Regions from separate parts of the Stenotrophomonas sp. SMYL41 genome, predicted to be linked through region 2. Evidence: riboswitches for the same ligand, from Rfam matches in the RefSeq annotation. Region 2 holds a riboswitch; the other holds the start of a gene.
The links. Region 2 has a riboswitch for glycine ahead of V3B30_RS17625 (trimeric intracellular cation channel family protein). Riboswitches for the same ligand answer to the same signal wherever they lie in the genome.
Positions count from the first base shown of each region.

Region 1 (16,038 bases), on a different contig from region 2:
CTGGCCATGACGCCCAAGTACCTCAGCTCGATCGGCCTGGTCGATGCGCCGACCGAAAGCCGCGAGGCGGTCATCAACAACCAGATGCGCATGGCACTGTCGGGTGTGTCGTTCCTGCCGTTCGGGCTGATGATCGACCGCTGGCGCTGGGGCGTGTTCGACGGTTCGATCACCGCCGACAACTACAACAAGGCATGGTGGGACCTGAAGGCCAAGTACCAGGGCGTGGCACCGGCCAGCACCCGTGGCGAAGAATTCTTCGACCCGGGCGCGAAGTACCACGTGCCGGGCAACACCCCGTACACGCGTTACTTCCTGGCGCGCATCCTGCAGTTCCAGTTCTACAAGGGCCTGTGCGACGCGGCCGGCTACAAGGGCCCGCTGCATGAGTGCACCTTCTACGGCAACAAGGAAGCCGGCCAGAAATACTGGGCGATGCTGAGCAAGGGTGCCAGCCAGCCGTGGCAGGCCACGCTGAAGGAGCTGACCGGCACCGACAAGCTCGATGCCGGCCCGATGATCGAGTACTTCACCCCGGTCAATGAGTGGTTGAAGCAGCAGAACGAAGGCCAGATGTGCGGCTGGCAGGCCAACGCGGCCCCGGCGGCGAAATGAAAAAAGGGGCGGATCCGCAAGGATCCGCCCCTTCAGGTGTTGTAGAGCCGAGCATGGCTCGGCTCGACGGTTTGGCAGCGATCAGCTGACCTTCTTCGCCGCCATCGCTGCAGCCAGTTCGGCCTTGAATTCCTCGAAGGTCTGGCCCTTCTCTTTCGCTTCGGCCTGCGCGGCATCGCGCAGCGCATCGGAGTACATCAGGCGCACTGGCGTGCCGTTGCGCTCGTGCAGCTCACCGGCCTGCATGATCAGCGCCAGTACCTGCGCGGCAGAATCACTGTGGCCGGCGATGCGGCCATCCATGCCCAACACCCATTCGCCATCACGGCGCACGACACCGGCCAGCAGGGTGCGCTGCGCGTCGCGCAGTTCGGCATGCGGCTCCACCGGCGAGGCCTGGGCAGCGGCCTTGTTGGCGGCCTGCTTTTCCTGGCGACGGCGCTGGTCGCGGCGGGTCTTGGAGCTGGTGGACATGGTGCGGTACCGCTGCGAGGGGGGCGCAAGGATAGCGCACCCCGCCCGCAGCGCCGCTTCACGCCACCTCAGTCCAGCACTTTGCCGTGCCGCCAGTAGCCCATGAAGGTGATCGCGCGGCGGTCCAGCCCGCAATCGCGCACCAGGTGGCGGCGGATCGCCATCACTGCCCCCGCCTCGCCCGCCACCCAGGCGTACAGCGGCCCGGCCACGCGGGTATCGGCCTGCTCCCAGAGGATCTGCGTATCGACGTCGATCTCCTCCAGCGCATCGCCGGCAGCCACACCCGAGGCCGCGGCCAACCTTGCCTGGACTGCCTGCAGCAAGGGCTGCCCGTACGCCGCCTGCCCGCGCGGCAACCAGACCAGCTCGGCCGTGGCCGGCGCCTTCAGGGGAACCGCATCACCGGCCTGCGCCACTTCCAGCAGGGCCAACGTACGCGGCGGATCCACCATGGCCGCCAGTTCCTCGAGAATGCCGGCCACGGCCGGCAGCGCGGTCTCGTCAGCCACCAGCAGCACCTGGCCAACGCCGGCCGGCGGCTTCCATTCCCAGCCCTCGCTGCTGTCGGCACAGTCGGCATCCGGGGCCAGCAGCACCACACGGTCGCCCGGCCGTGCATGCATGGCCCAGCGCGAGGCGGGGCCGGTCACGCCGTGGATGACGAAATCGACGTCGACCTCGCCCTGCTCGGCGCGCAGCTGGCGGATGGTGTAGGTGCGCATCGGCGGGCGCTGGTCGTCCGGCAGGGCCCGATAGCGTGGATACCAGTCCTCGCCGCTGGGGACCTGCGGCACCTCCTGGCCGGGCAAGGGGAAGAACACCTTGATGCGCTGGTCCGGGCCTTCGGTCTTCATCCGCGCCACGTCGGCACCGGTGAACACCATGCGGTCCAGGGAAGGGGAAAGAACGCGGCGCTCCTTCAGCGCCACCTCGAACAGGCGGTAGGTCTGCTGCGCAGCCATGGGGGTACCTCATGCAACGACAGTGGATCGGCTGGCTGTTGTGCACCCGTGCACCGGCTGGCTGGAGTACCCAGCCTAGTCCGGTGGTTTCCCGTCGCAAGTGCTGCGGGCGTCACGGCCCGCCCTACCCCTGCACGCTGCTCAGTGACCTGTGCTGGCCGCCTGCGCCGTGTGTTCGCGCTGGTGTTCCCAGTACCAGAACACGAAGCCGGCGCCGAAGAACGCCGCCTGGCCCAGCGCCAGGTGCAGCGGGCTGGCGCTGAGCAGCGGTGACACCACGCCGGCCACCACGGTGCTGATCATCAGCTGCACGAAGGCCTGCAGCGACGAGGCCAGGCCGCGCTGGTGCGGGTACATGTCCAGCACCGCCAGCGCCAGGATCGGGAAGATCAATGCCATGCCCATGCCGCCCAGGAAGATCGGCAGCACCGCCCACGGCAGCACGAACTGCGGCGCCAGCGCCACGTAGCCGACGTTCAGCACCACCGACAGCGCGCACAGGCCGAAACCGATGGCGACCTGGCGGGTGGGCGTGGTGTGCCCGGCCATGCGCCCGGACAGGAACGAGCCGGTGGTCATGCCGCCGATGGTGGGGATGAACAGCCAGGCGAAGCCGCCCTCGCCCAGATGCAGGTGCTGCATCACGAACACCGGCGCCGAGGCGATGTACAGGAAGATGCCGCCGAAACCGATGCTGCCGGCCAACGCCAGGCGCAGGAAGCGCGGGTTGAAACCGATGCGCACGTAATCACGCATCAGCACGCGCGGCGACAACGGCACCCGGGCCTCGACCGGGTGGGTTTCCGGCAGGTAGCGTGCGGTGGCTGCCAGCAGGACCAGTGCGAACACCACCAGGAACCAGAAGATCAGCGGCCAGCCAGCACCGCTGAGCAGGATCCAGCCGCCGATGATCGGCGCGATGGCCGGGGCGATGCCGAACAGCATCGACACCTGGCTCATCAGCCGCTGCGCGTCATGGCCGTGGTACAGGTCGCGGATCACCGCCCGGCCGACGATCATGCCGACGCCTGCAGACAGGCCCTGCAGCGCGCGGAACGCCAGCAGCGTGGTCAGGTCGGTGGACAGCGCACAGCCGACCGAGGCGCCGACGAAAATCACCAGGCCACCGAGGATCACCCGCTTGCGTCCCCAGGCGTCGGACAGAGGGCCATGCGCCAGGCTCATCAGGCCGTAGAACAGCAGGTACACGCTGATGGTCTGCTGCACCGCCACCTCGTCCACCGCCAGGCGCTGGGCCAGCTGCGGGAACGCCGGGAAGATGGTGTCGATCGAGAACGGGCCGAACATGGCCAGGCCGGCGAGCAGCAGGGCCATGCGGCGGGTGGAAGGAGCAACAGCGGCGGTCATGGGGAAGGCGTCCGGCAGGGCCATGCGCAGCACGCACGGCGGGCGCCGATCCCCTTCTGCAGGGACGGCGCCAGATGAATTCGGGTATCCGCCCATCATAGGTGGGGATTGCGCCTGATGCCATGCAGCGGTGCACAAAACGCACGGCCGGGCCATCGGCCATTCAGGCGCAACGGCCGGGCCCGGAGGCGGCTGGCGCGCCCGCAACGGGCTATAATCGGCGGGCAACACGGTGGGAGAAGCGGAACACCGCTGCCGAAGGCGCAACGCCCGTAATCGCTCAGGCCCGATACCACCCGTAACACAACTCTGGAGAGACCGGTTCGATCCGGCGCCGAAGGGGCACGAAGCTGCGGTCCGCCGCGCTTTTAAACTCTCAGGCAAAAGGACAGAGGGGCGCCCCGCAGACCGCCGACCGGCGGCTTGTGCCCGTGCGTGTGCCCTTTCCTGACGGATCCTTCGCCATGTCCCAGAACACCCCTTCCCTGCGTGAGCTCGAGCATCATTCCGCGTTCGTCGAGCGCCACATCGGCCCCAACGATGCCGAGATCGCGCAGATGCTCGACGTCGTCGGCCACGCGTCGCTGGATGCGATGACCGATGCCATCGTACCGGCCAAGATCAAGTCGCCGGCGCCGCTGGCACTGCCGGAGTCGATGACCGAAGTGCAGGCCCTGGCGAAGATCCGTGCGATCGCCGACAAGAACACCGTGCTGCGCAGTTTCATCGGCCAGGGCTACTACGGTACCCACACGCCGAACGTGATCCTGCGCAACATCCTGGAAAACCCGGCCTGGTACACCGCCTACACCCCGTACCAGGCGGAAATCTCGCAGGGCCGCATGGAAGCGCTGATCAACTTCCAGACCCTGTGCGCCGACCTCACCGGCATGGAAATCGCCAACGCCTCGCTGCTGGACGAAGCCACCGCCGCCGCTGAAGCGATGACCCTGGCCAAGCGTTCGGCCAAGTCGAAGTCGGACACCTTCTTCGTGCACGACGCCGTGCACCCGCAGACGCTGGAACTGCTGCGTACCCGCGCAGAACCCATGGGCATCGTGCTGCGCGTCGGCACCCCGGCCGAAGCGCTGGAAGCGGAAGCCTTCGGCCTGCTGCTGCAGTACCCGGATACCTTCGGCCAGGTCGGCGACTACAAGGCGCTGGTCGATGCCGTGCACGCGCGCGGCGGCCTGGTGGCCGTGGCCACCGACCTGCTGGCCCTGACCCTGCTGGCCGCCCCGGGCGAATGGGGCGCGGACATCGTGGTCGGAAACAGCCAGCGTTTCGGCGTGCCGTTCGGCTTCGGCGGCCCGCACGCCGCGTTCATGGCCTGCCGTGACGCCTACAAGCGCTCGATGCCGGGCCGCCTGATCGGCGTCTCGGTCGATGCCCAGGGCAACCCGGCCTACCGCCTGACCCTGCAGACCCGCGAGCAGCACATCCGCCGCGAGAAGGCCACGTCCAACATCTGCACCGCACAGGTGCTGCTGGCGGTGATGGCCTCGATGTACGCCGTTTACCACGGCCCGGACGCCCTGACCCGCATCGCCCGCCGCACCCATCGCCTGGCCTCGATCCTGGCCGCCGCGCTGCGCAACGCCGGCGTGCAGGTCGGCGGTGACTTCTTCGACACCCTGCATGTCACCGGCGTGCATGCCGATGAGATCCACGCCAAGGCCCGCGCCGCCGGCTACAACCTGCGCGCGATCGACAGCGACTCGGTCGGCATCAGCCTGGACGAGACCGCCACCCGCGCCGACGTGGTCGCGCTGGCTGCCGTGTTCGGTGCCCAGGCCGACGTCGACGCGCTGGATGCCAGCACCGCCGATGCACTGCCGGCCGGCCTGCTGCGCCAGTCCGCGTTCCTGACCCATCCGGTGTTCAACACCCACCACAGCGAGCACGAACTGCTGCGCTACCTGCGTTCGCTGGCCGACAAGGACCTGGCGATGGACCGCACGATGATCCCGCTGGGCTCGTGCACCATGAAGCTCAACGCCACCGCCGAGATGATCCCGGTGACCTGGCCGGAGTTCTCGCAGATCCACCCGCTGGTGCCGGCCGACCAGGCGCTGGGCTACAAGGAGCTGATCGACACGCTGGAAGCGATGCTGGTGGAATGCACCGGCTACGACGCGGTCAGCCTGCAGCCGAACTCCGGCGCGCAGGGCGAGTACGCCGGCCTGCTGGCGATCCGCGCCTACCACCGCTCGCGCGGCGAAGACCACCGCGACATCTGCCTGATCCCGGACTCGGCGCACGGCACCAACCCGGCCTCGGCGCAGATGTGCGGCATGAAGGTGGTGGTGACCAAGACCGATGCCAACGGCAACGTCGACGTGGAAGACATCCGCCTCAACGCCGAAAAATACAGCGACCGCCTGGCCGCGATCATGATGACCTACCCGTCCACGCACGGCGTGTTCGAGGAAGAGGTGGTGGAGATCTGCGAGATCATCCACAAGCACGGTGGCCAGGTGTACACCGACGGCGCCAACATGAACGCCCTGGTTGGCGTGGCCAAGCCGGGCAAGTGGGGTTCGGACGTTTCGCACCTGAACCTGCACAAGACCTTCTGCATCCCGCACGGCGGTGGCGGTCCGGGCGTCGGCCCGTGCGCGGTCAAGGAGCATCTGGCCCCGTTCCTGCCGGGCAAGCTGGGTGACAACGGCCCGGTCGGCATGGTCAGCGCAGCCAGCTTCGGCAGCGCCTCGATCCTGCCGATCAGCTGGATGTACATCGCGATGATGGGCCGCGACGGCCTGCGCAAGGCCACCCAGGTCGCGCAGCTCAACGCCAACTACATCGCCAAGCGCCTGGCCCCGCACTTCAAGACCCTGTACACCGGCCGCAACGGCCTGGTGGCACACGAGTGCATCCTCGACGTGCGCCCGTTGGAGAAGACCAGCGGCATCGGTGCCGAGGACGTGGCCAAGCGCCTGATCGACTTCGGCTTCCACGCCCCGACCCTCAGCTTCCCGGTGGCCGGCACGCTGATGGTGGAGCCGACCGAGAGCGAATCGCTGCACGAACTGGATCGCTTCATCAACGCGATGATCCAGATCCGCGAGGAAATCACTGCGATCGAAGACGGCCGCCTGGACCGCGAGGACAACCCGCTGAAGAACGCGCCGCACACTGCCACCGCAGTGACCGCCAGCGAGTGGACCCACGCCTACCCGCGCGAACTGGCCGCCTTCCCGCTGGCCAGCCTGAAGCAGAGCAAGTACTGGCCGCCGGTGGCGCGTGTCGACAACGTGTACGGCGACAAGAACGTGATGTGCGCCTGCATCCCGGTCGATGCCTACAAGGATGATGAAGTCGAGGCTTGATTCCTCACTGCATCGGCAACGAAAACGGCCCGCGCGAGCGGGCCGTTTTCGTAAGGGCGCGTGGACCAAGGCCCGCACCCACACACATCGGATCACGGGTCAGGCATCTGCCCCAGGCTCAACTGCCATGACACGCCGAAGCGGTCCTGCACCCAGCCGTAGCGGTTGCTGAAATCGTAATCGCCCACCGGCATCAGCCAATGGCCGTCCTCGCCCAGCACGCGTGCGGCTCGTTCGAACTGCTCGGCGCCGGAACACTCGACGAACAGCGAGATCGACGGCGAGAAGGTGAAATCGTGCACGTCCAGGCTGTCGAAGCACAGGTAGTGGGTGCCACCGAGCAGGAAGATGGCCTGGCGGACCTGCCCGGGCACGCCAGCGCCGGCCCCCTCGGGGTGGCGTTGCAGGGCCAGCAGGCGGAAGTCGGCAAAGGCTTCGGCGTACAGGGCCAGCGCGGCCTCGGCCTGGCCGGTGAACATCAGGAAGGGACGGCTGCGCAGCATGCGGTGCTCCTGTTCGACGGGCCGATGACGACCCATGCGATCAGGATGGCACGGCGGATGTGCAGCCCCCGTGGTAGTGCCGGCCGCTACCCGGCAGCTTCCATCAAGCCTCGCGCATGCGCCGTGCGATGGCGCTGCTGGCGGCGATCGTGGCAGTCAGCGCCACCATCGACAGGAACTGCAGCCGGGTATGCGCTTCACTCAGCAGCAGCCCGAAGATCAGCGCCAGGATCGCCAGCGCACACACGGTCAGCCACGGGAAGCCGGCCATGCGGAATGGCAGGCGGGTACCCAGGCGATCCGCACGCCTACGCAGCACCAGCTGCGAGACAAGCGACAGCGTCCACACCAGCAGGCAGGTGGAGCCGACGATGTTCAGCAGCACCGGCAGCACTTTGTCCGGGAAGAGCAGCTCCATCACCGTGGCGGCAAATCCGAACAGCACGCTGGCCAGCACGGCGATCACCGGCACCTGGCGCGGGTCGGTCCAGCCAAGCACGGCCGGGGCTTCGCGGCGCTGCGCCAGCGAATACATCATGCGCGAGGCTCCGTAGAGGTTGGCATTGAGCGCCGACAGCAGCGCGATCACTGCAATCAGGGTGATGGCGGTACCGGCGCCCGGGATGCGGGCGATGTCCAGCACGGCGGCGAACGGCGACTTCAGCGCGTCGCTCGTCCACGGCACCACGGCGATGATCACGCTCAGCGAGCCGATGTAGAACACCAGGATGCGCCAGGCCACGGTGCGGATGGCCCGGGCAATGCTGCGCTCGGGATCTTCGGTTTCAGCCGCCGCAACGGCCACGATCTCAGTGCCGCCAAAGGCAAAAACGACAACCAGCAGCGCCGCGCCGATCCCGGCCAGGCCCTTGGGTGCAAATCCGCCGTGCTCGGTGAAGTTGCTCAGGCCTGGCGAGGTGACCTGCGGCAGCCACCCCATCAGCAGCGCCACACCGATGGCGATGAAGGCCAGGATCGCCGCCACCTTGAGGATGGCGAACCAGAATTCGAACTCGCCGAAGTTCTTCACCCCGAGCAGGTTGATCGCGGTGAAGAACAGCATGAACGCCAATGCCGCCATCGGTACCGGTATCGCCGGCCAGACGGTAGCCAGCAGCCCGGCGGCGCCCACCGCTTCGGCGGCGATCACGATCACCAGCTGCACCCACCACAGCCAGCCGACCGTGGCGCCGGCCGTGGCGCCCATGGCATCGGCGGCGTACACCGAGAACGCACCGCTGGTCGGCTTGGCCGCCGCCATCTCGCCCAGTGCGTTCATCACGATGATCACCAGCGCACCGGCTACCAGATACGACACCAGCACCGCCGGGCCTGCGGCCTGCACACCCACGCCCGAGCCGAGGAACAGGCCGGCACCGATGGCGCTACCCAAGCCCATCATGATCAGCTGGCGGGGCTTGAGCGAATGTCCGAGGCGGGACGGCGAAGCGGTCGGAATCGAGTTGGGCATCGGCGGGGCTGGCGGCGGGCTACAGGGGCGACACCTTACCCTGTCCCGTGCCCACGGGGATAGGCACAGCGCAGCAGGCGGCTCAGGCCAGCGCCGGCTCGCCGACGTTCCCACCGATACGGGCACGGTAGGCGCGTGGCGAAAAACCGGTTTCAGCCTTGAACTTGCGGGTAAAGGCACTCTGGTCGCTGAAACCGCAGGCCTGGCCGATGCAGGCGATGCTGTCGTCGCCATGCAGCAGGTGCATGGCCATCTGGATCCGCAGCCGGGTGAGCACCTGCTGCGGGGTCATCTGGAACACCTTGCGGAAACTGCGCTCCAGCTTGGACAGCGAGAAGCCGGTGATGTCCAGTAGCGTCTGCATGCGCACGTTCTCGGCGTAGTGCGCGTTGAGATGGGCCAGCGCCAGCCGCAGCTGCTCGTACTGGGTGCCCAGGCTGTCCTTCTGCCCCAGGTCGCGGGAGATGCCGATCAGGCCCTCTATGGCCCCGTCGACCACCAGCGGGCGCTTGCAGGTCAGGCACCAGCCCGGTTCGCGGTTGGCGAACAGGTGCAGCTCCATCAGGTTCTCGATCACCTCGCCGGACAGCACGCGGGCATCCTGGTCGACGTAGTCCGCACTGAGGCCGGTCGGGTAGATCTCGGCCGCGGTACGGCCGATCACGTCCTTGCGCGCGCGCAGGCCCAGCCGCCGCAGCATGGTCTGGTTGACGTGGGTATAACGCCCCTGGCGGTCCTTGATGAAGAACAGCACATCCGGGATGGCGTCGAACAGGGCTTCGATGTCGGCGGGCTCGACTCGCATGTAGCAAGCATACCCGAGCCTGCTTTTGCCTGTACGTTCACCTTTGCCGGACCTTGGTTTAACGGGTCCGGTTCCAGTGTCGTGGTTCCCTTTGATGATCCGGAGCCACCATCCATGGCCGCCAGCAAGCCGACCGGCAAGCGCGCAACCGCCCAGACCGAGAACGATCGCCGGGGCAATGGCGATGAACTGCACCAGCAGGCCGGGGGCAGCCACCCGGCGATGACCACCGACCAAGGCATCCCGGTGGCGGACAACCAGAACTCCCTGCGGCAGGGACCTCGGGGACCCACACTGCTGGAGGACTTCATCCTGCGGGAGAAGATCACCCACTTCGACCATGAGCGCATCCCCGAGCGCATCGTGCACGCACGTGGCAGCGCGGCACATGGCTACTTCGAGTTGACCCGATCGCTGGCGGCCCACAGCCGTGCACGCATCCTGACCGAGGTAGGCGTGAAGACGCCAGTATTCACCCGCTTCTCGACCGTGGCCGGTGGCGCGGGCTCGGTGGATACCCCGCGCGACGTGCGCGGCTTTGCGGTCAAGTTCTATACCCGGGAAGGCAACTGGGATCTGGTCGGCAACAACATCCCGGTGTTCTTCATCCAGGACGCGATGAAATTCCCGGACCTCGTGCATGCGGTGAAGATGGAGCCTGATCGTGCCTTTCCTCAGGCCGCCTCCGCCCACGACACTTTCTGGGATTTCATCTCGCTGATGCCCGAATCGATGCACATGATCATGTGGGCGATGAGTGATCGCGCCATCCCGCGCTCGCTGCGCATGATCGAGGGTTTTGGCGTGCACAGCTTCCGCCTGCTGAACGAGGCGGGTGACTCGACCTTCGTGAAGTTCCACTGGCGGCCAAAGCTGGGCATCCAGTCCACGGTGTGGGACGAAGCGCTGAAACTGCAGTCGGCCGACAACGACTTCCATCGCCGCGACCTGTTCGAGGCCATCCAGCGCGGCGACTTCCCGGAATGGGAACTGGCAGTGCAGCTGTTCACCGAAGAACAGGCCGACAGTTTCCCGTTCGATCACCTGGATCCGACCAAGATCATTCCCGAATCGCTGGTGCCGTTGCAGGTGATCGGGCGCATGGTGCTGGACCGATGGCCGGACAACTTCTTCGCCGAGACCGAGCAGGTGGCGTTCTGCCCGGCCAATGTGCCGCCGGGCATCGACTTCAGCAACGACCCGCTGCTGCAGGGCCGCCTGTTCTCCTACCTGGACACCCAGCTGCTGCGTCTGGGCGGGCCGAACTTCCACCAGATCCCGGTGAATGCCCCGAAGTGCCCATTCGCCAATCACCAGCGCGACGGCCACATGCAGATGCAGGTGCCCAAGGGCCGCGTCGCCTACGATCCCAGCTCGCTGCAGGACGACACACCGCGCGAGACCCCGAGCGGCTTCCGCAGCCACGCCAGTGCGGACGACGGTCGCAAGGGGCGCACCCGCGCGGAGAGCTTCGCCGACCACTACAGCCAGGCGCGCATGTTCTTCCGCAGCCTTGAAAAGCCGGAGCAGGCGCACCTGGCATCGGCGCTGGTGTTCGAACTGTCGAAGGTGGAAACGCTGAAGGTGCGGGTACGGACCGTCAGCCATCTGCGCAACATCGATGACGCATTGGCGCAGCGCGTGGCCGATGGACTGGCGCTGCCTGCCCTGCCCGACCCGGCGCCCACCGCCACCCCGGCACGCGACATGCCGCCGGCCCCCGAGGTGCGCGTGATCGGCCGCACCAAACCCACCCTGCAGGGGCGCTGCATTGGCATCCTCTTCGATGAAGGTTCTGACGCCCGCATGATTGCCAGCCTGAGCAAGGCCGCGCGGAAGGCGGGAGCGGACGTGAAGCTGGTCGCGCCGAAAGTGGGCGGCGCCACGCTCAGCGACGGCACGTTGCAGGCGGCCGATGGACAATTGGCCGGCACCCCATCGGCTGTGTTCGATGCGGTAGCCGTGGTGCTGAGCCTGGAGGCGTCGAAGGCGTTGTCCAAAGAGAGTGCCGCCATCGAGTTCGCCAGCCAGGCGTGGGCTCACCTGAAGGCCATCGCCAGCGACACGGGCGGCCAGGCGCTGCTGAAGGCAGCAAGAGTCGGCAACGACGCCGGCATCGTCGAAGCGGAGGACGTCAAGGGGTTCCTGGCGGCGGCCGCCACCCGCCAGTGGGCCCGCGAACCCAAGCTGCGACTGCTGGCCTGACCACACGACAGGAGAACCGTCATGCCCCGTGGTGACAAATCCGCCTATACCGAGAAGCAGAAGCGCCAGGCCGAGCACATCGAGCAAAGCGAGCGTGATCGTGGCGCAAGCGAAGGCACGGCAGAACGCATTGCCTGGGCCACCGTGAACAAGCAGGACGGTGGCGGCAAGCGCAGCGGCAGCGCACGCAAGGGTGCGAAGAAGGCGACCCGCAAGACGCCTGCCAAGAAGGAGCCTGCCAGGAAGTCGGCCACGAAGAAGGCCACAACCAGGACGACGGCGAAGAAGGCACCTGCGAAGAAGACGGCAGCCAAGAAGGCGGAGGCAAAGAAGGCACCGGCTCGCAAGACAGCCACGAGGAAGGCCACGAAGAAGACGGCGGTCAAGACGGCGAGTTCGGCCGCCTCGCGCAGTGCTGCCGCAAAGAAAGCGGCGAAGAGCCGTGCGGCGAAGAAGACCGTCCGCAAGGTGGCGGCGAAGAAAGCCGCGCGTACCCGCGCGCGCGGCTGAGCCTGCCGATCAGGACGACAGCGTTCTCATCCACGCGGCGACTTCGGCTGCGGCTGCGTCAGCGCGTGCTTGAAGCAGCAGATGCGGCCCCTCCAGCGAAACATGCCGGGCGCCGGGCAGCAACACCTGCAGCTCGGCCACGCTGGGTGGCCACAGCAGGCGGTCCTGCAGGGCATGCAGGCATAGCGTCGGCAACACCAGTTCCGGCAGCAGTGCACGAACATCCACCTGCATCGTTGTCGCAGCACGCTGGCGCAGGGTTGCAGCCGGTACCTGCGCGATTGCCAGGCCCAGCTCACGCTGGTTCGCGCGCGTCCGCCATCGCCCCAGCAGCAACCGGGCCATCAACATGAGTGGCGGCAACGGCCACGCCGGAGCCAGTATCCGGGCGCTCGCCGCAGGCAGCGGCACCGGCCGCCGTGCGAAGGTCGCACTCAGTACCAATCCATGCAATCCAGGCTGCCCGGCCGCCGCCAGTTCGATGGCCAGTGGTCCGGCGAACGATTCGGCCAGCAGCACGAAAGGAGATGCCGGAAGCTGCGGGCGCAGGATCGACGCCAACGTGGTGTAGTCCTGTGGCCCCTGCACGGGCATCGACAATATCCGCACCTGCACGCCGTGCGCCTGCATCGCCTCTACGAAACGTGCCGACAGCAGGCCGGTGCCATCCAGGCCTGGCAGCATCACGACCGGCGGCAGCAGTGCATTCATCACGTCGACCATCCTTCATGCCTTCCCGTGGGAATCACTGCCCTGCAGCTTCACCCATCGGCCCGACCTTCGGAAGTGCACAGCCGCGAACGCCGCGCTACCCTGCTGGCCCCGACGGAACGGAGAAGGCGGCATGCGCAAGCCACGCTGGCTCAGCTGGACCGGCATTGCCATGTGCGTACTCTATCTCGCACTGACGGTCTGGTGGGTCCACGATGCCCAGGCCTACAGCGATCCCAAGAGCGCCTACATCTTCATGCAACTGCCGGTGATGCTGCAGACCGTTGCGCTAGACGCCATCGGCATGGGCGCATGGCTTTCCGGAAAGAGCTGGACAACCATCTACCTTCTGGTGATGCCCCCCACCCTGGCTGTGCTGTATGTACTGGGGGCCATGCTCGGCAGCGTTCTGGAGCAATGATGGCCGTGCTTCCCACTGCCTGCGCCGGCCATTGAAATACGGCCGCCCAGGGCGGCCGTATTCCTGTCACTGCGCTGGCAGCAGCTCAGGCTGCGCGACGCGGCACAACCGACGCTGCTTCGCCTTCCACCTTGAACACCGACACCGAGGTGGTCAGCGCATGCGCCTGTTCTTCCAGCGCGCGGCTGGCGGCGGTGGCTTCTTCCACCAACGCGGCGTTCTGCTGGGTCACCTGGTCCATCTGCACCACCACCTGGTTGACCTGTTCGATACCGGCGGCCTGCTCCTTGCTCGCCGCAGCGATGTCGCTCATCAGCTGGGTCGTGCGCGAACTTGCCTGTGCCACGCGCGCGATCGCGGCTTCGGATTCAACGGTCACTGCCAGGCCGCTCTTCACCTTGGCAGCGGCGTCTTCGATCAGCTCCTTGATCTCCTTGGCGGCGACACCGGCACGCTGCGCCAGCGTGCGCACTTCGCTGGCGACCACGGCAAAACCGCGGCCCTGCTCACCGGCACGTGCGGCTTCCACCGCCGCGTTCAGCGCCAGGATGTTGGTCTGGAACGCGATGCCGTCGATCACCGTGGAGATCTCCGAGATGCGTGCCGACGACTGGTCGATCTCGCCCATCACCGACGCCATCTGCGCCATTGCCTGCTCGGTCTCGCGCACCGCGGCACCGGCGGCATGCGCTTCACTGTCGGCCTGACGGGCCAGTTCGGCATTCTGGCGCACGGTGGAGGTCAGTTCCTCCATCGATGCAGCGGCCTCTTCCAGGTTCGCCGCCTGCTGCTCGGTGCGGCGCGACAGGTCGTTGTTGCCGGCGGCCAGTTCCTGTGCCGCATTGTTGATGCTGTCGGCAGCCACCTGGATGCCCCGCACGATGCCGGTCAGCTGCGCGGTGGTGGTGTTGGCGTCGTCGCGCATGCGAGCGAACACACCGTCGTACTCGCCGTCCATGCGTGCGGTCAGGTCACCGTGCGAGATCGCGCGCAGCACGTCGGAGACATCGGCGATGCTGGCCTGCGAACTGGCCATCATGCCGTTGAGGTGCTCGACCATCGCCTTGAACTGGTACTGGAACGCAGCGGCATCCCCGCGCATGCTGAAGTCGCCGGCGCGCGCGGCGCGGGCCAGTTCATCGATCTGCGCGTTGATCGCCATCAGGCTCTGCTTCACTGCCGCCAGGGTGCGGGTCAGCGTGCCCTTCTCGCCCGGGTAGTCCGGCAGGTCGCGGCTGAGGTCGCCGATGGCGTAGCGCTGCATCACCTCGGCCATCAGCAGTTCCACCTGCACGTGTGATTCGACCAGGCTGTTGGTCGCCTGGACCATGCGGCCGAAGTCACCGGGGAACGCACCTGCATCCATGCGATAGCGGATCGCGCCGGCCTCATGCTGCTCGGCCATCTGCAGCTGCGCGCCGATCGCGGCCTGCACACTCTGCCGCACGCTGGCCATGGCTTCACCCAGCTGGGTCAGTTCGTCACGACCGCCCAGGCGGAACTCCTGGTCCAGCTGGCCCTTGGACAGGCGCTCGGCCAGGTTCACCGCGCGGGCCAGCGGGCCGGTCAAGCTGCGGCCGATCATCACCGAGGCACCGATGCCGACCAGCAGCGCGACGCCGCCCAGCACCAGCAGCTGCAGCAGGCTGCGCTCACCCAGGCGGATCGCCTCGGCGGCCGCATCGCGGCTTTCCTTCTCTTCGAAGTCCACGCCATCGGACAGGGCCTTGTTCCAGCCGTTGGCCGCGTCCTGCACCGGGCCCAGGGTCAGCGCCACGGCGCCCGGGTAGTCGCCCTGCTCCATCAGTTCGCTGGTCTGCTTGTTGAGCGGGCGCGCGATGGCACGCTTGGCGGCGATGGTTTCGGCGATGGCCTTGCCGTCGGCGTCACTGGGCAGGGCCTGGTAGGCGGTCCAGCTGGCCTCGTAGCGTTTGACCAGATCGGCGATGCGCTGCTCGTCGCGGCCACGCTCGTCACCCTGGCGGATCAGCATCTCGCGGCGCACCACCATCATCTGGTTGTTGGCATCGAGCATCTGCGACAGCAGGCGCACCTTGGCCACGCTGACGTCGACCACCTGCTGCATCGCGCGCTTCTGCACGACACTGGCGGTCGCGCCAGTGGCCACCACGGCAGCAACCAGCAGCAGCAACAGGCCAAAGCCCAGCCCAAGACGCCAGGCAACCCTGACGTTCCTCAAGTAGTTCATGGGGGTATCCAAAACGGGGGGATGCGCCCTTATCGGCGACACGGCAGGCAATCTTGATCGCTGCCCATCGACGGCGTCGGCCACTGTTCACCTTGGTGAGCGTCCGCCCAGCGGCACCTGTCCGCAGGAACCGGCCGCAATGGCCATGGCTGCTCATGCGGGCATCAGATGCCTTTCACGGTGGCTCGGCGCCGGCTGCGTGCAAGGTGATGGCGTACCTGCTGGAGATCCCAATGCCCTCATCTGTGTCCCGATCCACCTTGCTCGCAATCTCGCTGCTGGCGTCGCCGGTCTTCGCGCAGGCGCCGCCGGCCAACTTGCCCGCCCCCATCGCCGAAAAGGCCGGACCGGACACCGCCCCGCGCTCCGCGCTGCATGCCCAGGTCCTGCTGGATCGCGCGAATTTTTCCCCCGGCCAGATTGATGGCGAGGTGGGTAGCAACCAGCGG
Region 1 is NZ_JAWIRX010000016.1:1,529-17,566, forward strand. Features, by position in the region: gene V3B30_RS17025 (M2 family metallopeptidase) at 1-615, shown strand, start outside; gene V3B30_RS17030 (hypothetical protein) at 697-1,089, opposite strand; gene V3B30_RS17035 (siderophore-interacting protein) at 1,158-2,054, opposite strand; gene V3B30_RS17040 (multidrug effflux MFS transporter) at 2,196-3,422, opposite strand; glycine riboswitch at 3,722-3,824, shown strand; gene gcvP (aminomethyl-transferring glycine dehydrogenase) at 3,887-6,754, shown strand; gene V3B30_RS17050 (VOC family protein) at 6,847-7,257, opposite strand; gene V3B30_RS17055 (amino acid permease) at 7,361-8,728, opposite strand; gene V3B30_RS17060 (AraC family transcriptional regulator) at 8,811-9,533, opposite strand; gene V3B30_RS17065 (catalase) at 9,648-11,738, shown strand; gene V3B30_RS17070 (hypothetical protein) at 11,760-12,248, shown strand; gene V3B30_RS17075 (lysophospholipase) at 12,258-12,959, opposite strand; gene V3B30_RS17080 (hypothetical protein) at 13,093-13,380, shown strand; gene V3B30_RS17085 (methyl-accepting chemotaxis protein) at 13,466-15,589, opposite strand; gene V3B30_RS17090 (L,D-transpeptidase family protein) at 15,823-16,038, shown strand, end outside.
Region 1: it holds a riboswitch for glycine, as region 2 does, so the genes downstream of both, gcvP (aminomethyl-transferring glycine dehydrogenase) here and V3B30_RS17625 (trimeric intracellular cation channel family protein) in region 2, are expected to answer to the same signal.

Region 2 (16,038 bases):
CCGCTGGACAACGGCAGCGTGCGCGCTCCGTCGCTGAAGGTCGGCGACAAGGTCATCTACGGCCAGTACGCCGGCAGCTCGTACAAGAGCGAAGGCGTCGAGTACAAGGTCCTGCGCGAAGACGACGTGCTCGCCGTCATCGGCTGAGCTTCGGCGCGACCTGCTTTCCTGTAAGACATCCCTTTTCGTTGCCGGGCCCGGCCCGGTGCAAACATCGAGGTAATCGCAATGGCTGCCAAGGATATTCGTTTCGGTGAAGACGCCCGTTCGCGCATGGTGCGCGGCGTCAACGTTCTCGCCAATGCCGTCAAGGCCACCCTGGGCCCGAAGGGCCGCAACGTCGTGCTGGAAAAGAGCTTCGGCGCACCGACCATCACCAAGGACGGCGTCTCCGTCGCCAAGGAAATCGAACTGGCTGACAAGTTCGAGAACATGGGCGCGCAGATGGTGAAGGAAGTCGCTTCGCGCACCAACGACGACGCCGGCGACGGCACCACCACCGCCACCGTGCTGGCCCAGGCCCTGATCCGCGAAGGCGCCAAGGCCGTGGCTGCCGGCATGAACCCGATGGACCTCAAGCGCGGTATCGACAAGGCCGTCGTGGCCGCCGTCTCCGAGCTGAAGAACATCTCCAAGCCGACCGCCGACGACAAGGCAATTGCCCAGGTCGGCACCATCTCGGCCAACTCGGACGAGTCGATCGGCCAGATCATCGCCGACGCGATGAAGGAAGTCGGCAAGGAAGGCGTGATCACCGTTGAAGAAGGCTCGGGCCTGGACAACGAGCTGGACGTGGTCAAAGGCATGCAGTTCGACCGCGGCTACCTGTCCCCGTACTTCATCAACAACCAGCAGTCGCAGACCGCTGACCTGGATGACCCGTACATCCTGCTGCACGACAAGAAGATCTCCAACGTCCGTGACCTGCTGCCGGTGCTGGAAGGCGTCGCCAAGGCCGGCAAGCCGCTGCTGATCGTGGCCGAGGAAGTCGAAGGCGAAGCGCTGGCGACCCTGGTGGTCAACACCATCCGTGGCATCGTCAAGGTCGTGGCCGTCAAGGCGCCGGGCTTCGGCGACCGTCGCAAGGCGATGCTGGAAGACATGGCCGTGCTGACCGGCGGCACCGTGATCTCCGAAGAAGTCGGCCTGTCGCTGGAAAAGGCCACCATCAAGGACCTGGGCCGCGCCAAGAAGGTGCAGGTTTCCAAGGAAAACACCACCATCATCGATGGCGTGGGTGACAAGGCTGCCGTCGATGCACGCGTCGGCCAGATCAAGACCCAGATCCAGGACACCTCCTCCGACTACGATCGCGAGAAGCTGCAGGAACGCGTGGCCAAGCTGGCCGGCGGCGTTGCCGTGATCAAGGTCGGCGCGTCGACCGAAATCGAAATGAAGGAAAAGAAGGATCGCGTCGACGACGCCCTGCACGCCACCCGTGCAGCCGTTGAAGAAGGCGTGGTCCCGGGCGGCGGCGTTGCCCTGGTCCGTGCGGTCACCGCACTGGCCGGCCTGAAGGGTGCCAACGAAGACCAGAACCACGGCATCCAGATCGCCCTGCGCGCGATGGAAGCCCCGCTGCGCGAAATCGTGGCCAACGCCGGTGAAGAGCCGTCGGTCATCATCAACAAGGTCAAGGAAGGCACCGGCAGCTTCGGCTACAACGCCGCCACCGGCGAGTTCGGCGACATGCTGCAGTTCGGCATCCTGGACCCGACCAAGGTGACCCGTTCCGCACTGCAGAACGCTGCCTCGATCGCTGGCCTGATGATCACCACCGAAGCCATGGTTGCCGAAGCTCCGAAGAAGGACGAGCCGGCCATGGGCGGCGCCGGTGGCATGGGCGGCATGGGTGGCATGGGCGGCATGGACTTCTAAGTCCACGCCCCCGGCGGTCGTTGCCGACCCTGGTCGGCGCGCCGTCCCGATGTAAAGAAAAACCCCGCCGCAAGGCGGGGTTTTTCGTTGCCCGGTTGCCGCCGCCGCAGCGCATCGCTACGCTCGGTGGCCATGCCTACCTCGTTCATCATCGTCGACGACTTCCTTTCTCCTGCCGATGCGCAGGGGCTGCGCCAGGCGGCGCTGGGCCTGACCTATCCCGTGCAGGAGGGCGCGTTCCCCGGCCGCAATTCGCAGCAGCGGCTGGATCTGGATGGACTGTCCGGTGCGGTCTCGCGGCTGGTCAACGAACCGCTGCGGCCGGTCAACCCGCTGCAGTCGCACGGCAAGTTCCGGATCACCCTGGCCGGTGATACCGGCCGCGCCAAGGTACATGCCGATCACTCGCACTGGTCGGGCATCCTCTACCTGAGTGCACCGGAGCACTGCGAGGGCGGCACCGAGTTCTTCCGCCACCGCCGCACCGGCACCGAGCGCATGGCCCTGGATGCAGCGGAGCTGGCCGCGTTGGGCTATGCAAACGGTGGCGACATGCATCGCGACATCATCGAGCGCGACAGCAACGACGACAGCCAGTGGGAAATGACCATGCGCATCCCGATGCGCTTCAACCGGCTGGTGCTGCTGCGGCCCTGGTTCTGGCACACCGCCGGGCCAGCGTTCGGCGACTGCCTGGAGAATGGCCGGCTGGTGTACCTGATGTTCTTCGAGCAGGCGCGCTGAGCGAGGCAACCATCCACGCTGCGCTCGCCACGCAGGCATCATCGCGCCGTCATTCGACGAATGCCTTCGCCGCGCCGTATTCCCACTGCCATGGCACGCCGGTATCGCCCAGCACGAACGCCACCAGCGCGGGGAAGGTGGCCTCCGCCCGTACATCGTTGCCCAGGATCACCACGCAGCGCTTGTACCGCTCGATGCACACCAGCGTGTTGCCGACCGCGTCATCGTGGCCGCCCTTGTAGAAACCTGCGCCCTGCGAGCCGCGGAAGGTCACCACGCCCAGGCCTGCGGCCAGATCCCTGTGTTGCTGCGCCGCGGGCAGCTCCGGTTGCAGCGTGGGGAACTGGCTGGTGGTGGTGATCGGCAGCTGCGGCCGCACCAGCTCGTTGCGCATTGAAGCCGACAGTCCTTCACCGCGCACATAGCCAGCCACAAAGCGGGCCATGTCGGCAATGGTGGTATCCATCGATCCCGCTGCACGTACCCGGCTGCGCTCGTCGTGCGGCTCGGCCGTACCTTCCGCAGTCCAGCCATCGGCCAGGTTGCCGGCAAAATCGCTACGCCACGTCATGCTGGTCCGCGTCATGCCGAAGCGATCGAATACGCGCTGCTGCATCAACGCCCCCACATCCTCGCCAAGTCGCCCGCGCTCGATCACGAACTGCAGCAGGATCAGTCCTTCCCCGGAGTACGCGTAGCGGCTGCCGGGGTCGAAGTGGAACTTCAAGCGGCCATCCGGCTCGAGAAAGCCGAAGTTGGCAAAGCCGCTGGCGTGGTTCAGCAGCCGTCGCGGCGTGAGCTGGCGCCAGCGCGCATCACCGGCCAGCACGCTGTAGTCGGCGTACTTCTTCGGTTCGGGCGGGTAGTCTGGCAGCGGCATGTCCAGCGCGGTGGCGATGCTGGCATCCAGATCGATCACTCCGTTCTGGGCGAGCTGTGCGACCAGGTGGCCGAAGGCCATCTTGGTCAGCGATGCGGCGTACATCACGGTGTCGGTGCGCAGCGGTTCGCCTGCGGCGTTGCGTTCACCGTAGGCGGCCACGTGCATCACCTTGCCGCCATCGATCACCGCCAGCGCCATGCCGCGCGCATGGGCCGCCTGCATCAGGCGCCGTGCTTCGGCGTCAATGCGGTCGGGCGAGGGTACGGGAGGCGGTGCGGCCAGGATCGCCATCGGGAACAGGCTCAGCAAGAACAGGACGGCACGGCGCATGCGTGGAACTCCCGGCTGGACGTGGCGCGATGCTACGCCAGCCCGCTGCCGGCGTCATGGCCCTGGGGTCAGCTGGACACCGGCGGGCGCAGGCAGATCCGTGCGGCACCCTCACCGATGTCCACCTGGCCGCCGCGCATCGCATCGGCACCGAGGATCAGCGCCGGCCGCGCCTCCAGGCCGATCGCCTTGAACACCGGCAGTTCACTGATCCGGACTTCCATCGGCGCATGCTGCCAGCCGCTGCCGGTCATCCCGGGCAAGGTGTACAGCCAGGTGGCCTGCGCACCGCCGCCCAGCCCTTCGGTGCCCTTTTCGCGCATGCGTACCCGTGCGTCGCTGCCGTCGGTGCGCAGCCCCAATGCGCGAGCCGCTTCGGCGTTGAGAACAGTCTGCGCTGCGCCGGTGTCGACCACGGCAATGGCCTCCACGCCCGGCGTACCCAGTGCCAGTGTGATGAAGCCGAACTGGCGCAGGCCGGCGGTGCGCCCGGGCAGCGCATTGGGCTGGCAACCCGGTCCTTCCAGGCTCAATTGGCCGGGCGTCCACAGCGCCAGGCGATTGCCGCCGAAGTCCCAACGCGTGTCCCAGCGTCCGGTCAGGTCATTGCCGATCAAGCCGTCGATGGCCGGATCATCGTCCTTGGACAGCGACGACAGGTCGACCTGCATGCCACGGGCCTGCAGCTGCCAGCTGCCCAGCTGCCAGGACGTGCTGCGCGTGCGCTGCAATCGGGCCGCCTTCGCACTTGCGCCCTGGGCGTGCGATACCGCCGCATCCGCATCCTCCAGGCCATAGCGCCTCGTCACGCGGGTATCGACCAGCGTTGCCCCGGCGGCACTGTCGACCACGAAGCGCAGCGGTTCGGCGCGTCCGTCCAGCAGGACGGCCACTGCCGGATGACCACCCTGCATCCACATCGGCAGCACATGTTCGGGGCCATCGGACGCCAGCGCAGGCAGCGGCGCAGCAAGCAGGGACAGGAGGATGAGGCGCAAGGGAAATCTCCGCAGTGATCATGGGCACCCATTGGCGCGCAGCGGCGTATCGCGGGAATATCGCTGTTGATACCGTCCTGATACAGACCGGCCCGATACTGCCCGCATGACGACTCCCGCCCGTGTCATCGTTGTCGACGACGACGCCAGCATCCGCGATGCCATCGCTGATTGCCTGCTGCTGCATGGCTTCCTGGTGCGGGTCGCGGCGGACGCGACGGCGCTCGACGTGGTGCTGAAGAGCGAACGGCCCGACCTGATCATCCTCGACTGGATGATGCCCGGCGAGGACGGGCTTTCGGTCTGCCGCCGGCTGCAGGCACGGGCCATCCCGATCCTGATGCTGTCGGCGATGGGAAGCGCGCCGGATCGGGTGATCGGACTGGAGATGGGGGCGGACGACTACCTGGCCAAGCCGTTCGATCCGCGGGAGCTGCTGGCACGGGTACGCGCGCTGCTGCGCCGCCAGCACAAGCTGCGCGCGCAGGTGACCAGCGAACTGCGCTTTGCCGGTTGGCGACTGCTGCCTGATCAACGCCGCCTGCTGGCACCGGACGGAAACGAACTGATGCTCAGCCGCGGTGAGTTCAGCCTGCTGCTGGTGCTGGCCGAACGCCCCGGGCGGGTGCTGGGGCGTGAGCAACTGCTGCAGCTGAGCCGCGGTGAACCCAGTGACAGCGTCGATCGTGCGGTCGACCTGGCGATCAGTCGGCTGCGACGCAAGCTGGGACAGGCCTCACCCGGTGCTGAAGCCTTGGTGCAGACCTTGCGCGGTGAGGGCTACCGCTTCGAGGCCGAGGTACAGGTGTTGTGAGCAGCCGGTGGCCGACGGCGCGCTGGATCGCGATGCTGGCCCTGGCCAGCTTGTTGCTGGCGACCCTGGTCAGCGTGGCCGTGGTTGGCTGGATGCCCCGGCCCGCGCCTCCGCCGATGCGGTTGGACCAGGCCGTGCAGGTGCTGCGCGGGGAGCAGGCCGCAGCGCCACTGGGCCTGCATCTGGCGACGCAGGATGCGCCTCCACAGGGGAGTGCCAGTGACTGGCTCACGCAGTTGGCGGCGCTGCAGATGGGGCTGCCGGCGAAGGAGGTACGCCTGGTCTGGAGCGGGCAGGGCAAGGCGCCGGACGTGCAGGTCATCGAGGGTGGGGCCGTGCTCGATGCCACGGCGCGGGCCGGTGTACTGAAGGCGCAGGCGGCGGTACTGAGCGCCATGCAATGGCCGCCGTTTGAACTGGGCGTACGCCAGGCCGATGGCCGTTGGCAGGTGGTCGGCAGCGATCACAGCGATCTGGCGGCTTGGCGCCGCCAGGTAGTGCTTGCGCTGCTGGCTGGTGCGGTCCTGCTGGCGCCGCTGGCGGCGTGGGCATCGATCCGGCTGGGACGCCCGCTGCAACGCCTGGCCGAAGCCAGCGCACGGGTGGACCTGCAGGCCGCAGCCCCTTTGCCGGATGACGGCCCACGCGAGGTACAGATGCTGGCCGCTGCGATCAGCACCGGTCGCGATCGCCTGCATGCGCAGGCACAGGACATGACCCACATGCTGGCCGCCGTAGCGCATGACCTGCGCACGCCATTGACCGGGCTGCGCCTGCGCGCCGAGTTCGCCCCCGCGTCCCAGGCGGCGCGGATGGTGGCCGACATCGAGCGCATGGATACGATGATCGAGCAGGTATTGGACTACGCACGCGGTGAACTGCAGCCGTTGCAGATGCGCAGTCTGGATCTGGCCGCGCTGCTGGAGGACTGCGTGCAGGCGGCGCTGCTGCGCGGAGTCGGCATCTCCCTCCAGGGGCCGGACACGCTGCGCTGGAACGGCGATGCGCTGCTGATCCGGCGCGCGATCGACAATCTCGTCGACAACGCCGAGCGCTACGCCGGGGCCGTGGAGCTGCAGCTCGCCATGGCCGGCCACAGGGCGCAGCTGGATGTGATGGACCGCGGCCCGGGCATCGCCGAGGCCGACCGTGCACGCCTGCTGCAACCATTCCAGCGCAGCGAGAGCTCGCGCAGCCGCGCCACCGGTGGCGCCGGGTTGGGGTTGGCTGTGGCCGCCAATGTGGCCAGGCGGCACGCAGGCGAACTGCAGCTACTGCACCGTGAGGGTGGCGGGCTGATCGCGCGCCTGCTGCTGGGACCGTTCGCCTGAGAACCGGTGTGGTCTACAGATGACGGCTTCCCGCATGTATGATTAGGCGCCTAATTACATCGCGCGCATGAGATGATCGAAACCAAGCACCAAGCGCTGCTGGAGGAAGCGCAGCGACGCGGCCACGCCAACATCGCGCAGCTGCGCCTGTGCTTCCGGCTGCTCTCGCTGTCCTCGTCGATCGATCGCGACTGCGCTGTCCGGCTTGCACCGCACGGGCTCAGCGAGGGTCGGTTCATCGTGCTGTTCCTGCTGCATGGGGCCGATGGCGCGCTGCCGCCGCATGAGCTGGCCGCGCGATCCGGTGTGACCCGCGCCACCATCAGCGGCCTGCTTGATGGCCTGCAGCGCGAAGGCCTGCTGCTGCGTCGCAGCGATGCGGAAGATGGCCGTCGCCTGCAGATCGTGCTGACAGCAAAGGGTGCGCGCTTGGCTGAAGCGCTGTTCGAGCAGCACACACAGTGGATCGGCGGCCTGTTCAACGGCCTGGATGCTGGTGAACAGCTACAGCTGTCGCAGCTGCTGCACAAGGTCTGGCAGCACACCGACGCCGGGCGCGGGAGCGGGGCATGAGTGCGATGTCTGCACATCGCCTGCATGCGCTCAACAGCGGCAGCGTTGCGACGACCCATCTGGCCGAGTGCCTGGCGGTGGACTTCGGTGAGTTGCTGCGGTGCGTGGCGCCGTTGCTGGAACCGGAAGCGCTGCAACGCATGCGCGATGCCGCGGGCAAGGGCATCACACAGCGCATGGCCTTGGCCGCGCAGTTGCTGCGTGAGGCGGGGCAGGGAACGCCCGCGCTCTGGCAGCATCACAGCTGCGATACCGTGCGCGGCTGGGCCTGTTATCTGATCGGCAGCGATGCTCGCGCAACGTTGGCAGAGAAGCTGCAGCAGATGCGCACGCTGGCCGATGACCCACACTTCGGCGTGCGCGAATGGGCGTGGCTGGCGCTGCGTGCCGACATTGTTGCCGCACCACTGCAGGCGCTGGAGTACCTGCAGCCGTGGACGCAGGAAGGATCGCCCAACCTGCGCCGCTTCGCCTGCGAGGCACTGCGCCCACGCGGTGTCTGGGCCACGCACATCGCCCTGTTCAAGCAACATCCGGAACAGGCCGTGGCGCTGCTGGAAGCACTGGCCGATGACCCGGAACGCTATGTGCAGGATTCCGTCGGCAACTGGCTCAATGATGCCGGCAAGACACAGCCGCAGTGGCTGCGCGATCTCTGCGCGCGCTGGCAGCGCGAACACGACAGCACCGCCAACGCCTGCATCCGCAAGCGCGCGATGCGCTCGCTGCGGTAGTGCCGGCCGCTGGCCGGCAATTCCATGATCCTCAAGGAAGAATCTTCGCTGCAGCAGCGCGGTGCACGCCCACCGTGCCGGATTCACGGCAGGGCCGGCACATGCGCCTGTCACCCGGACGCGGTAAACAGTGCATTGCCCATGTCCATCCGCAGGGAAGTTGATCATGCAGAGCACGCTCCAGGTCACGCTGTTCGGCCCGCTTGGCGACAGCCCGGCATTGCAGTTGCCGGGGCTGGAAGGGCCATCGGTCGCCATCCCGGAAGCGGCCCTGCGGCGGTTGGTCTCCGACCTCTACACCGCCCGTTCCCTGCTCAACCCCGAGCAGCTGGATGAGGCCAGGCAGGAGCTGGATCGCGTGCTGGAGCGCTGGGCCGACATCCACGAAGGGCTCCTGCTGGACGTGGAAGTGCATGGCAGATGAGCAACATTGGCTGGCTGCTGCCGGGTAGGCCGCGCTGGAGCGCACCTCACTGAACCGTGTCCCCAGTTGCGGATGAAACATTTTGCACTGCGCAAAAGCTGTGTTATCAATACAACCCATGAACGCAGCCGCCACCCGCTTTTACTGGTATTACTTTCCGAAGCCACTGGCGGAGGAAGGACTGCGCTCACCCTGAAGAAAGCTTCAGACGCATTCCCGAAAGCCGCCAGCGAACCTGGCGGCTTTTTTCATGCCGCCACGCTGGGGACCCCCAACGTTCCGGAGATCTCCCGCAATGCCCCCGCACACCGACGACCTGCGTATCCGCACCATCGAACCGCTGACACCGCCTGCCCAGCTGCTGGCGATGCTGCCCTGTGACGATGAAGCCTCCGACACCGTCAGCGCCTCGCGCGCGGCCCTGCACCAGATCCTGCATGGCCGTGACGACCGCCTGGCGGTGGTGGTGGGCCCGTGCTCGATCCACGACCCGAAGGCCGCCATCGAGTATGCCCAGCGCCTGAAGCCGCTACGTGACGCGCTGGCCGGCGAACTGGAAATCGTCATGCGCGTGTACTTCGAGAAGCCGCGCACCACGGTGGGCTGGAAGGGCCTGATCAACGATCCGGACCTGGACGGCAGCTTCAGGATCGACAAGGGCCTGCGCATCGCCCGTGGCCTGCTGCGCGACATCAACAAGCTCGGCCTGCCGGCCGGTGTCGAATTCCTCGATGTGATCTCGCCGCAGTACATCGCCGACCTGGTGGCGTGGGGCGCGATCGGTGCACGCACCACCGAAAGCCAGGTGCATCGCGAACTGGCTTCGGGGCTGTCATGCCCGGTCGGCTTCAAGAACGGCACCGATGGCAACGTGAAGATCGCCGCTGACGCGGTGGGGGCGGCGTCCAATCCGCACCACTTCCTGTCGGTCACCAAGCAGGGTGGCACCGCCATCGTATCGACCACCGGCAATCCGGATTGCCATGTAATCCTGCGTGGCGGCAAGCAGCCGAACTACGACGCAGGCAGCGTTGCCGACGCCTGCCAGGCGCTGGCCAAGGCCAAGCTGCCCACGCGCCTGATGATCGACGCCAGCCACGCCAACAGCCTGAAAAACCCGGAGAACCAGCCGAAGGTGATCGAGGACATCGCCGTTCAGCTGGAAGACGGCGAACAGCGCATCGTTGGCGTGATGATCGAGAGCCATCTGGTCGGTGGCCGCCAGGAACTGGTGGAAGGCCAGCCGCTGGTCTACGGGCAGAGCATCACCGATGGCTGCATCGACTGGGACACCACCGTGACGGTGCTGGAGCGACTGGCTGCGGCGGTGCGCGCCCGTCGCGACGTAGAGGTGTCCGAAGCCGCCTGAGTGCGGCACGTGTGTGGATGGCGGCCAGCGCCTGCGGGGGTGCGGCCGCGATCAGGGCCGGCCGGAGTTGGAGACCGGCCCATCTGCACCGGCGATGCGCCTGGCGCTGCGCACCAGCGACAGCGCCAGGTACATCGCCGGGGTGGTGCAGCAGATCCACGCCGTCGAACCCCGTGCTCGGCGAACGCGAACTTCAATGCACTTCGTCGTGGTACACGAACTTCGGCATTTCCCAGCGGTAGTGGATCGCCAGCAGGCGCAATGCGAAGCCGCCGCCCAGGCAGCACAGTATCGCGGTGGCATCGGCCACTCCCCAGTGCAGCAGCAACAGATAGGCCGCACCGGTCAGCAGCGCGATGATCGCGTACAACTCTTTCTGGAAGATCAGCGGCACCTCGTTGCAGAGGATGTCGCGCAGCACGCCACCGAACGCGCCGGTCAGCATGCCGGCAATCAGCACGATGGGCATGGCATGGCCAGCCTCGCGCGCAATCGAGCAGCCGATCAGGGTGAACGCGATCAGGCCCAGCCCGTCGAGTACCAGGAAGGTGCGGCGGAAGTGGTGCATCCAGCGTGCGATCCAGGTGGCGATCAGCGCCGCGCATACGGTGAAGCCCAGGTACTCGGGATGCTTCACCCAGCCCAGCGGGTAATGGCCAAGCAGGATGTCGCGCAGCGAGCCGCCACCGAGGGCAGTGACGCAGGCGATCATGACCACGCCGAACAGGTCCATGCGGCGGCGGCCGGCGGACAGTGCGCCGGTCATGGCTTCGGCGGAAATGGCGATCAGGTAGATGATGGACAGCAGCATGGGGACAGGCTCCGGGCGCGGTGGGGCCGGCCATGCGCCACTATCGCCACTGCCTGCGCAATGACGGGATGACGATGACCGGTGCCGCTCCCGCTGTCCTTTTGCCTGAGAGTTCAGCGGCGTAGGCCGCGTGCCCCTTCGGCGGATCGTCCCGGGCGTGCCCGGTGACCTCTCTCCAGCTCGGCGAGTCGAATGCATGGTTGGTGGGATTCCAGCCCACCGGCCTGAGCGATCATGGGAGCCTGCGCCTTCGGCGGGCGCCAGCGCGGCGCCTCTCTCCTGCATTCGGGCGCCAGTATATCCGCTGCAGTGCAGCACGGCATAATCCGGCCATGGCCCCGTCCCTCCGCCCGTGGTTCCTGTACCTGCTCGAATGCCGCGATGGCAGCTATTACGCCGGCATCAGCACCGACGTGGACGCGCGTTTCGCCGCCCACCAGGCCGGCAAGGGCGCGCGCTACACCCGGGCCCGGCCGCCGCTGCGGGTACTGGCCGTGCGCGAGTACCCGGACCGGGCCGGCGCCTCACGCGCCGAATGGCAGCTCAAGCAGCAGCCGCGCGAACGCAAGCTGGCCTGGCTGCAGGCACCTGCCGAGACGCTTCTGTAGATCTACGCCATGCGTGGATGGGCCTGCCCGGCCCATGCGATGATCGCCCCGCGCCCAGAGCTGGAGACCCGGATGTCCACGATCGCCCTGCTGTTCGCTCTCTCCGCAGCAACCAGCCCTGCCGCCGACCCGGTCACCCTCGCGGCCATCGAAGCCACCTGCCACGACTACGTCGATGGCCAGCTGGAGGCCGACCCGAAGCGTGTCGACCGTTCCCTGCACCCGGACCTGGCCAAGCGCGCGGTGCTCGGCGATACACCCGACGAACGCCTGGGCCTGCGCCGCATGTCGAAGGAAGAGCTGGTCTCGTTGACGAAGCAGGGCGCGCTGAAGACCCCGAAGGATCAATGGGACCGCCGCTGCACGGTGCTGGACGTGACCGGCAACGCGGCCTCGGTACGACTGGAAACCCCGTGGTTCGTCGACTACTTCCACATGGGGCGCTTCGACCAGCGCTGGGTCATCGTCAACGCGTTGTGGTACCCGAAACCGAAGGCGCCGTGAGCGATGCGTGCTGCGGGCAAGGCATGGCTCTCCGTCGTCGTGCTGGTCACCGGCATCGCACTGCTGCCTGGCCTGCTGTACCTGCTTGGACTGGCGCTGGTGGAAGGTCGACCGAACCCTGCCGACCGCACGCCCAGTGGTGTGGCCGCATGCAGCAGTGAACCGCGGGCGGGATACCAGACGATGAATCCCTGGCGCTTCGCCGCGCAGCTGTTCGATACGAACGCGAGGCAGAAGAAGGTGCCTGAAGTGGAGCGCGAGGCTTACTGGATTGCCCGACGCCACCTGTGGCGGCAGCCTCGGCACGGCATGCTGCGCTGGCATCTGAGCAGCACCGCGTTGACGATCTGGATCACCCGGCATTGGAGTACCGCACAGATTGCCGACACCGCGAGGAAGGAAGATTTCTGCCGGGCATGGTCGAGACGGCGGGTGCCGGGTGGCCCGATGAGGCAGCAGAGCCACGCCATGCGTGGCTGAGCTCCATGCGGCCTGCACAGACATGCATCCACGCATGGCGTGGATCTACTCCCAGGCAGAGCACCCCTATCCGTCTTCGGTCCTACCGCCTCGGCCGCCGGTCTTCCTGGTCATCACCGAAGATGATGCGCGCGCTGCGCTGGTAGCTCCAGTACGCCACGGCCCAGTTCAGCAGCACCACGATGCGGTTGCGGAAGCCGATCAGGAAGAACACGTGCGCGGCCAGCCAGAACCACCAGGCCAGGATGCCTGAAAGCTGCAGCCGGCCCAGGTGCACGATCGCGGCCATGCGACCGATGGTGGCGAGGTTGCCGTAGTCGGCGTACTTGAACGGCCCCGGTGCGGCTTTGCCATGCAGGCGCGCGCGGATCACCCCGGCCACGTACTTGCCCATCTGCTTGGCGGCAGGCGCCACGCCGGGTACCGGCTTGCCATTGGCCTGGTTCAGTGCGGCCAGGTCGCCGGCCACGAACAGCTCCGGGTGATCGGGCAGGGTCAGGTCCGGCTGCACCTGCACGCGGCCGGCGCGATCCAGTGGCACGTCCAGCGTGCGCGCCAGCGGTGACGCGGCCACGCCGGCGGCCCAGACCACGGTGCGGGCCGGCACGAACTGCTCACCGAGCTTGAAGCCCTGGCTGTCGATGTCGCTCACCGGGGTACCGGTCAGCACTTCCACGCCCAGCTTTTCCAGCTGCCGGCGCGCCTTCAGCGAAAGCACTTCCGGGAACGAGGACAGCACGCGCGGCCCAGCCTCGACCAACCGCACCTTGGCGCTGGCCGGATCGATGTGGCGGAATTCGTTGCGAAGCGTATGCCGCGCGATCTCGGCCAGGGTGCCGGCCAGTTCAACACCGGTGGGACCGCCACCGACCACCGCGAAACTCAGCCATGCGGCCTTCTTCGCCGGGTCCGGCTCGGCCTCGGCGCGCTCGAATGCCAGCAGCAGCTTGCGGCGCAATGCGATGGCATCGTCCAGGGTTTTCAGGCCGGGGGCATCATCGGCCCACTGGTCGTTGCCGAAGTAGGCGTGGGTGGCGCCGGTGGCCAGCAGCAGGCTGTCGTAGTCCAGCGTGCTGCCATCGGCCATGCGGATCTGCCGGGCCTGCTTGTCGATGGCGACCACTTCGCCGAGGCGGACTTCCACGTTGCGCTGGTGGCCGAGGATGTGGCGCAGCGGCGCGGCGATATCCGGCGCCGACAGGCCGGCGGTGGCCACCTGGTACAGCAGCGGCTGGAAGAGGTGATGGTTGCGGCGGTCGACCAAGGTGATGCGCATGCGTTCGCGGGCCAGGGCACGGGTGGCCCAGAGGCCGGCAAAACCGCCGCCGACAACGACCAGGTGGGGAACGCGCTCGCGACTCATCGACTCACTCCAGTGGGGGCATTGGGGGAAGCGCCTGGCATCTTCGCACGGCGGCTGCCTGTCACGTCAGCGCCCGCGTGGATCGGCGATACTCGGGTTCAGGCAACGGCCCCTGAGGAGCCCATGAGCGAACCGGAAAAGCGCATCGCCCTGTTGATCGACGCCGACAACGCGCCGGCCTCGAAGATCGACGAGGTCCTGGCCGAAGTGGCCCGCTACGGCGTGGCCAACGTACGCCGCGCCTATGGCAACTGGAAGAGCCCGCGGTTGAAGGGCTGGGAAGCCGTACTGCACGAATATGCGATCCGCCCGATCCAGCAGTTCGCCTACAGCAAGGGCAAGAATGCCTCGGACATGGCGATGGTGATCGATGCCATGGACCTGCTGTACGCGCGCAACCTTGATGGCTTCGCCATCGTGTCCAGCGATGCCGATTTCACCCCGATGGTGATGCGCCTGCTGACCGACGGCGTGAAGGTGTATGGCTTCGGCGAAAAGAAGACGCCCGAACCGTTCGTCAACGCGTGCTCGAAGTTCACCTACCTGGAAGCGCTGGGCCAGACCCATGCCAGCGTGCCGGATGCCGAGCAGGCATCGAGCGAACAGGCATCGAGCGACCCCGTCGCCAATGATGATGCACGCCCACGCAAGAGCGGGGCGGAGATGCGCAGCGATACGCGGCTGGTGAAGATGCTGCGCCGTGCGGTGTCTGCGGCCGAGGGCGAGGACGGCTGGTCGCACCTGGGGCCGGTCGGCAGCCAGATCGGCAACCAGGCCTCGTTCGATCCGCGCAACTACGGCTACGGCAAGCTCAGTGATCTGCTGGCGGCCATCGGGCTGTTCGAACTGAAGAAGGACGGCAAGTCGTCCTACGTGCGCGCGCTGCCGAAAAAGAACCGCTAGTGCCGGCCGCTGGCCGGCAACGCCCAGGTGCCAGATCCGGCTTCCGCCACCCACACTCCATCTCCGATCAGGCGTATCGTTGCCGCTCGCATTGCCAGCAAGGAAAACCCGCATGTTGAAGATCTGGGGCCGCCGCAATTCCAGCAACGTCCGCAAGGTACTGTGGTGCGCCGAGGAGATCGGCCTGCCGTATGAGTCCATCGAAGTCGGTGGCAGCCACGGTGGCACGCAGACGCCGGAATACCAGGCAATGAACCCCAACAGCCTGGTGCCGGTGATCGAAGACCACGGCCTGCCGCTGTGGGAATCGAACGCCATCGTGCGCTACCTGAGCGCGCGCTACGCACTGGGCACCCTGTATGCCGAAGACCCGATGCAGCGCGCCCAGGCCGAGAAGTGGATGGACTGGAGCACGTCGCGGATGGCACCGCTTTACAGCGACCTGGTATGGGGCATCATGCGCACCGCGCCAGCCGACCGTGACGAAGCGCGGATCAATGCCGCCATCGTGCGCGCCGGTGACTACCTGGCAATGGCCGATGCCACCCTGGCGAAACAGCCATGGTTGTCGGGCGAGACATTCGCGATGGGTGACATCCCGCTGGGTTCGCTGATCTACGCCTGGTTCGAACTGCCGATCCAGCGCCCGGAGCTGCCGCACCTGGCCGAGTGGTATGCGCGCCTGCGCGAGCGACCGGCCTACCAGCGCGGCGTGATGACGCCGCTGACGTAAGCGGTGGCGTTCGGGGTCAGAGCCCTTTTCTGCGAAAAGGGATCCGACCCCTGGCCATCGGGGTCGGATCCCACCCAGCGGGTGGGCTCCGACCCTCAATACAGATCCGTCGGATCCACGTCCAGCGACCAGCGCACCTTGCGGGCTTCCGGCAGCGCATACAGCCGCGGCACCAACTGCGAAAGCACACCATGCAGCGGCGGCCGCTGCACGGCCGACAGCAGCAGCTGCGTGCGCTGGTAGCCGGCACGCCGCGGCATCGGCGCCGGCATCGGCCCGTAGGCTTCGACCACGTTCTGCTCGCCCAGCAGTTGCCGCGCGGCCAGCAGGAACGCGTTGGCGTGCTCCACCTGCTGCGCTTCGGCACGCATCAGCGCCAGGTGCGCGAACGGTGGGAACCCGGCGGCTTGGCGCTGGTTCAACTCGGCCTGCGCAAACGGGTGGTAGCCACCACTCACCAGCGTTTCCAGCAGCGGGTGCCCGGGATGGTGGGTCTGCAGCCAGACCTCGCCGGGGTCACGTGCACGCCCCGCGCGACCGGCCACCTGGATCAGCTGC
Region 2 is NZ_JAWIRX010000017.1:6,156-22,193, forward strand. Features, by position in the region: gene V3B30_RS17570 (co-chaperone GroES) at 1-147, shown strand, start outside; gene groL (chaperonin GroEL) at 229-1,878, shown strand; gene V3B30_RS17580 (DUF6445 family protein) at 2,011-2,622, shown strand; gene V3B30_RS17585 (serine hydrolase domain-containing protein) at 2,672-3,835, opposite strand; gene V3B30_RS17590 (pepsin/retropepsin-like aspartic protease family protein) at 3,904-4,833, opposite strand; gene V3B30_RS17595 (response regulator transcription factor) at 4,940-5,647, shown strand; gene V3B30_RS17600 (ATP-binding protein) at 5,680-6,978, shown strand; gene V3B30_RS17605 (MarR family transcriptional regulator) at 7,051-7,551, shown strand; gene V3B30_RS17610 (DNA alkylation repair protein) at 7,548-8,285, shown strand; gene V3B30_RS17615 (hypothetical protein) at 8,452-8,709, shown strand; gene V3B30_RS17620 (3-deoxy-7-phosphoheptulonate synthase) at 9,005-10,078, shown strand; gene V3B30_RS17625 (trimeric intracellular cation channel family protein) at 10,272-10,889, opposite strand; glycine riboswitch at 10,975-11,078, opposite strand; glycine riboswitch at 11,092-11,181, opposite strand; gene V3B30_RS17630 (GIY-YIG nuclease family protein) at 11,222-11,497, shown strand; gene V3B30_RS17635 (nuclear transport factor 2 family protein) at 11,570-12,001, shown strand; gene V3B30_RS17640 (hypothetical protein) at 12,005-12,481, shown strand; gene V3B30_RS17645 (NAD(P)/FAD-dependent oxidoreductase) at 12,564-13,844, opposite strand; gene V3B30_RS17650 (NYN domain-containing protein) at 13,968-14,747, shown strand; gene V3B30_RS17655 (glutathione S-transferase) at 14,860-15,480, shown strand; gene V3B30_RS17660 (primosomal protein N') at 15,576-16,038, opposite strand, start outside.